One region of the Arthrobacter sp. TJ-58 genome, then DNA from elsewhere that is predicted to be linked to it. Evidence: riboswitches for the same ligand, from Rfam matches in the RefSeq annotation. Region 1 holds a riboswitch; the other holds the start of a gene.
The links. A riboswitch is a leader RNA that binds a small molecule or an ion and turns the genes downstream of it on or off. The one in region 1 is predicted to bind S-adenosylmethionine.
Positions count from the first base shown of each region.

Region 1 (3,200 bases):
GTAGCGGATGGCAAAGTCGCCAATCCCGCCGCCGCCCACCAGCCCGGCCATGGCGGAGTAGGAGATGAAGCTGACGGTCATGATCGTCACCGAGCTGATCAGGCCCGGGCGGGCCTCGACGAGCAGCACGTCGCGGACGATCTGCAGCCGGCCGGCTCCCATTGAACGCGCCGCTTCCACCACGCCGCCGCCCAGTGAGGTGATGTTCTGTTCCACGAAGCGGGCAAAGTAGGGCACCGCGTTGATGGTCAGCGGCACGATCACGGCTGCCGTGCCGATGGTGGTTCCCACCAGCAGCCGGGTCAGCGGAATGATGGCGATCAGCAGGATAAGGAAGGGAAAGGAGCGCACCAGGTTCACCAGCGTGTCCAGGATCCGGTGCAGCTTGGGCCGGGGTGACAGTCCGTGGGGTCCGACGGCGTACAGCAGCACCCCCAGCGGGGTTCCCAGCAGCACGGCCAGCGGAATGGCAATGATCAGCATGGTGCCGGTCTCTCCCAGCGCGGCCAGCAGTTCGGGCCAGACTTCAAGGATGCGGTCAAACATGGAGGGCCCCCTTGCCGTGGGCTGCGGGCCGCTCAAGCCGGATCTCGTCCGACACCAGGTAGCGTCCAATCGACGTGGCAGGGCTGAACGCGGGGCGCTTCAGCTCACTCAGATCGAACTGTTCCACCACCCGGCCCTCTTCCATGACGGCAACGTTCTCAGCGATGGCCTTGATGACGTTCATTTCATGGGTGACCACCACAATGGTGATGCCAAAGCGCGCGTTGACGTCCGCCAGGTACTGCAGCACCGAGGCCGTGGTCCGGGGGTCGACGGCGGAAGTCGGTTCGTCGCAGAGCAGCACCTTGGGTTTGGTGGCGAGGGCGCGGGCAATGGCGACGCGCTGCTTCTGCCCGCCGGAAAGCTTGGCCGGATACGTTCCGGCCTTCTCCGGCAGGTCAACAATTTCCAGTGCTTCCAGCGCACGTTTGCGGCGCTCGGCCGAGTTCCCGATTCCCGCGAACTTCAGCGACAGTTCAACGTTCTGGGCCGCGGTGAGATTGCTGAGCAGGTTGAAGTGCTGGAAGATCATGCCGATGCCGTGGCGGCGTTTGCGCAGCTCCAGCGGCGTGAGGCCCACCAGGTCCACTCCGTCCACCAGCACGCGCCCGGATGTGGGCCGCTCCAGCAGGTTGATGTTGCGCAGCAGCGTGGATTTGCCGGCACCGGAAAACCCGATGATGCCCTGGATGGTTCCGCGGCCGATGTTCAGTGAGACGTTGTCGACGGCGGTCAGTTGCTGCCCGCCGGTGTCAAAGACGGTTGAGACATTCTCAATCCGGATCATGTGTTCCTCCTGGGTCCAAGCCCGAGAAGAGGTGCCGCCGCAGGCCGGACCGCCGGCGGTGCGCCGGAGCGCACTGCAGGGGACCGGGCGAAAGCGGGTGCTTCTCCATCGGTCCTGGCGGTAGCACCCTTGCTCCGCAGGATCGCGGAAGGGTTGCTGCGGCGTCACGGAGCCAGGTCTCTCAGCCGCTCTGGATGGTTACAGGTTCCATGGTCGCCGGGGCAGTGCAGATGCGCAATCAGATGTCATGATGCGGCGAAGCATTGCGAATCATGACCTGCCCGGCGTCATCTTGGAGTTCCACAGCGGATGAGGGCGTCCGCGGCAGGGCAGGTGAGAGGTCCGGGGAAGAAAGAGTGCCCGGGGCGGCAGTGGGCTACAGGCCGAAGTGCGGTGCCTCGATGACCGGGCAGGTGTTCATGACAACGTCCAGTCCGGCGTCGGCCGCCCGCTGCGCCGCGGCCTCGTCGATGACGCCCAGCTGCAGCCACACGGCTTTGGCCCCCACCTCGATGGCCTGGTCAACAATGGCGCCCACGCGGGAAGAATTCACAAAGCAGTCAACGACGTCGATGTGGCCGGGAACCTCTTTCAGGCTCCGGTAGCCCTTGTTGCCGTGTACGTCGTCGCCCTTGAGGCTCACCGGGATGATCTCCATGCCCAGGTGGTCCTGGATATAGCGGGACACGCCGACGGCGGTGCGCAGCGGGTTGTTGGACAGGCCCACCACGGCCCAGCGGCCCTTGTTCTTCAGGAGGGATTCGATAACTGCGGGGTCGTTGACGTGCGGCATCTGCTGTCCTTCGGCGGAGTGCTGGAATGGGGCTCCAGCTTACGCCCGGCCGGTGTGATCAGCCGAGAAAGGATTCGATGGCGTCGGCCAGGGCGGCGTCCGGCACCCGGGATACATCGCCCTCCACCAGCTGGAACTCTCCCTCGTCCAGGGCATCGGCTGCCCGGCGGGCGAGGTCGCGGGTCTCATCCCCGCTGGTGCTTCCGGCAAGGACCAGCACGGGGACCTGGACGCCGCCGAGTCCTTCCAGTTCCGTCTGCATCACCAGCAGCTCATCCTCGCCTTCATCCAGGGCCAGGGCCGGTTCCAGTGCCACAACGCGGGTGATGACGGCGGATTCCTCGGCGGCCCGCAGAGCCAGGAACGCCCCCGACGCAAAGCCGTAGAGGTCTGCGGTGCCGCCGGCCACCTGCACCACGGCCAGCAGGTCATCGACGTCGGACTCGGCGGTGTACTCCTCGCCGAGCCCGCTCTCACCCAGCCCGCGGCGGTCGTACGTGTACACCGTGTGGTTCTCGGACAGCAGATTCGCCAGCGCACGGGTGCCGGAGCTGTTCCGGTCCGAGGTCAGCGGATCCACGATCACCAGCGGCGGTCCGTCACCCTGCCGGGACCAGGCGATCTGGGTGCCGTCGGCGGAAAGGGCCATTCCGGAGGCACTGGGGGAAGGTTCCATGACGGACTCCTGCTCGCGGGAGGGGCACTGCGGACCCTTCAAACGTAAGGAGACGCTCCGTCCCCGGTCAATGCCCCCGCCGGGAACCCGCCCCCGGAAGCGGCCCCCGGCTGACCGGCCGGCAGCTGCCTGGCCGACAACTGACTGTCCGGCAACTGCCCAACCCGCAACTTACCGGCCCGCGGCTGCCGGCTGCCGGCGGAAGGAGGCGCCGCGGTGTTCGGAAGGCAGCTTGTCTCCGGCTCCGAACAACTTGTTGCGCAGCGTGCCCGGCGTGTACCCGGTCCGGTAGGCGCCGCGCTTCTGCAGTTCGGGCACCACAAATTCCACGATGTCCTCAAAGGTCCCCGGCGTGATGGCGTAGGCCAAGTTGAAGCCGTCGACGTCGGTCTCCTCCT
Region 1 is NZ_JBZCNM010000004.1:157,915-161,114, reverse strand. It holds gene AC4D2W_RS14365 (methionine ABC transporter permease) at 1-546, opposite strand, end outside; gene AC4D2W_RS14360 (methionine ABC transporter ATP-binding protein) at 539-1,333, opposite strand; SAM riboswitch class I at 1,436-1,534, opposite strand; gene AC4D2W_RS14355 (CoA-binding protein) at 1,710-2,126, opposite strand; gene AC4D2W_RS14350 (alpha/beta fold hydrolase) at 2,185-2,802, opposite strand; gene AC4D2W_RS14345 (LLM class flavin-dependent oxidoreductase) at 2,974-3,200, opposite strand, start outside.

Region 2 (3,200 bases), on a different contig from region 1:
GGGCAGCGCAGAGACGGCTTTGGCCAGCATCGGGGCCACGGGCGGCATTACCGGAAGTTTCATGGGCCCATTCTTACCCGACTAACAGGTAAGGGGAATGGAAACGCCCAGCCCCGCGGCGAAGGCGGTCAGCAGGTCCCGGCCCTGCTGCCAGTTCCCGATGCCGCTTTCATCGTTGATGTGGGTAAGCGGGCCGGCGTCGATCACCGGAATGTTCCAGGCCTGGGCCAGCAGCCGGGCGCCGGGGAGCGTGCAGTAGGGATCGTTCTCGCTGGCGATCAGCAGCCCGGGCACCGGCAGCGGTTCCAGCCTCGGATCGCGGAATGAGCCGGCGGTGTCCGGGAAGGCGGGCTCGGCCGGGTCCGGCGGCGCAACCAGCAGCACGCCCCGGGCGCCGTCCGGATTGCGCAGCAGCCACTCCGCGGAAGCCAGGCAGCCCAGGCTGTGGGCCACCAGGATGGTGTCGCCGTTCCGGGACCCGGCGGCAGCATCCAGCGCGTCCATCCAGTTCTCCAAGTTCGGGTCGTCCCACGACGACGGCGAAATCCGGGACATATCCGGAGCGTCAGCCTGCCACCGGCTTTGCCAGTGCTCATCGTTGGAACCGCCGATGCCGGGGACGATGGTCAGGTGCATGCTGTCTGCCTTTCCGTTGACGGCCGCCGCCGGGCGGAAGCCGGGAATATCTCCTCGGAAACCGGTGCTGTTCCTGAACATGAAGAAAATCGGTTTCCTGTCCTTTGGACACTACCGCGATGTGCAGGGTTCTTTTGTCCGTACCGCCCGGGATGCCCTGCTGCAGACCGTCGAGCTGGCGGTTGCGGCGGAGGAGCTGGGGATAGACGGCGCGTTCCTGCGCGTTCATCATTTCGCCCCGCAGTTCGCTGCACCGTTCCCGCTGCTTTCCGCCATGGCCGCACGGACAAGCCGGATTGAACTGGGTACCGCGGTCATCGACATGCGTTATGAAAATCCGCTGTATCTCGCGGAAGAAGCCGCGGCCACGGATTTGATCAGCGGCGGCAGGCTGCAGCTGGGCCTGAGCCGCGGTTCCCCCGAGCCGGCCCTGCGCGGTTACGAGGCCTTTGGCTATGTTCCGGATGCGGGAAGCACCGACGCGGACGAGGCCCGCAAGCACACCCTGGTGTTCCGGGCTGCGATTGCCGGCGCAGGCCTCGCTGCGGCAGATCCGGTCATGACCGGCAGCTCCGGAACGCTGGCGGTTGAACCGCAGTCCCCGGGGCTCAGCGAACGAATCTGGTGGGGATCCGGAACGCGGGCCACCGCCAAGTGGACCGGCGAGCAGGGCATGAACCTGATGAGCTCCACTCTGCTAACGGAGGACACCGGGGTGCCCTTTGACCAGCTCCAGGCGGAGCAGATTCAGGTGTTCCGCAAAGCGCGGGCCGACGCCGGCCACGAGGGCACCGGGCTTGTCTCGGTCAGCCGGAGCGTCATTCCGCTGGTGACCGAGACCGACCACCGGTACTTCGGGCTGCGGGCCCAGACGGATTCCCGTGACCAGGTGGGCCGGCTGGACGGCGGGCTGGCCCGGTTCGGCAAGAGCTACATCGGTGAACCGGATGTAATCGCCGCGCAGCTTGCTGCCGATGCCGCGGTCCAGGCCGCCGACACCGTGCTTATTACGGTGCCGAACCAGCTGGGCGTGGAATACAACGCGCAGCTGCTGGAGAGCCTGGTGAAGCACGTGGCACCCGCGGCGGGCTGGCGCTGATGCCTCCGGTCCGGTGACAGTTCCCGACTGTCACCGGCATGCGCTATGGTTGTCTCAGCTTCACGAGAGGTGGCCAACACGCCCGGAGGAATCCGGGTCTGTAAAAGCTCCGACTGGCCTCACACCAACCCCACTGTTCGGCGGGTGGTTCGGATGACGAAGCGGCCCGCGGCCAACCGGTGCGGGCAAGGACAAACCGTAAAGGAACACACTGTGAGTATCTCCAGTGGCGCCCGCTGCATCAGCTACACCCCCGGCCACAACGTCCACCTCATTCACGGCAAGCGCCTGGCTGTTTACGATGACTGGGTGGATGCCCAGGCCTACGTCGATCTCGATCTGGACCTGATTCAGTTGGTCGTGGACGGCGAGCAGCAGCTGATGTGGTTCCACGACCTGCCCTCCCTGGCGCAGGCGCTGGCCCATTCCAACGGCCAGGTGCAGTGGTGCACACGCTATTCGTCGCTGCTGGTGCCCGGAGGCTTTGACAGCCCCGCACGGCGCTCTTTTTTCTACTTGGCGACGCCGGAAAGGGTCCATCCCTGTAAACAGCTCAACGCAAACGACTCCGAAGACGCCCAAGCTCAGCGGGGCTAAGCCCAGCTGAGCGGAGGTACTGCTCCGCGTCAAAACCGTCCAGGGCGCGGAGCAGTTCCTTCCGGCCGTCGGCCACCCGCGCGTCTTCCTGCTCCGCCGTCAGCGGTTTTTCCCGCGGATGCACCTGCGTGGTGTGGAAGGCGTTGATGCCGCGGACCGCCTGTTCGTAGTCGTCGGCGATGGCTTCAGGCGAGGCCCCGGCCAGCTGCAGCAGCAGCATGGCGACGAGTCCGGTGCGGTCCCGGCCGGCAGAGCAGTGGATCACCACCCCACCGTCACCGGCCTCCGCTATGGCACGCAGAACAGCGGCGATCTTCTCCGGCCAGCGGCGCAGGTTCTCCCGGTAGAAGCGCGGGGAGTCCATGTAGGGGCCGGTGAGCGCGGTGAACTCCGGATCCTTCGCTTCCTGCGTGGGCCCGGTGAGGAACGTGATTCCTGCGGCAGCCTCCGCGTCCGGCAACGGATCGGTGTCCCTGCGTCCCTGCTCCTCTTCGTTGCGGAGGTCGACGACGGTGCGGACTCCGGCGGCGCGGGCCTGTTCCCAGCCCCGCGTGGTGAGCCATTCGGACCGCCCCATGCGGAAGATCCGGCCCGGGAGGACGGCGCCGCCGCCGGCGACCGGGATCCCGCCCAGGTCCCGTGCGTTGGCGGCGCCCTCCCAGTGGACGTCGCGGCTGCTCATGACAGCCGGCTAGGACCAGTCAAAGAAGCCCTTGCCGGATTTGCGGCCGAGCTCCCCGCGGGCCACCTTGTCACGGAGGATCTGCGGCGGTTCGAAGCGCGGGCCGAGCGTGGACGCCAGATACTCGGCGATGCCCAGGCGCACATCCAGGCCCACGATGTCGGTGGTGCGCAGCGGGCCGGTGGG
Region 2 is NZ_JBZCNM010000002.1:290,519-293,718, reverse strand. It holds gene AC4D2W_RS07545 (ATP-dependent DNA ligase) at 1-63, opposite strand, end outside; gene AC4D2W_RS07540 (RBBP9/YdeN family alpha/beta hydrolase) at 82-717, opposite strand; gene AC4D2W_RS07535 (LLM class flavin-dependent oxidoreductase) at 716-1,735, shown strand; SAM riboswitch class IV at 1,794-1,933, shown strand; gene AC4D2W_RS07530 (hypothetical protein) at 1,949-2,332, shown strand; gene AC4D2W_RS07525 (tyrosine-protein phosphatase) at 2,289-3,014, opposite strand; gene AC4D2W_RS07520 (3-hydroxyacyl-CoA dehydrogenase family protein) at 3,024-3,200, opposite strand, start outside.
Region 2: another riboswitch for S-adenosylmethionine. It lies ahead of AC4D2W_RS07530 (hypothetical protein); the one in region 1 lies ahead of AC4D2W_RS14360 (methionine ABC transporter ATP-binding protein).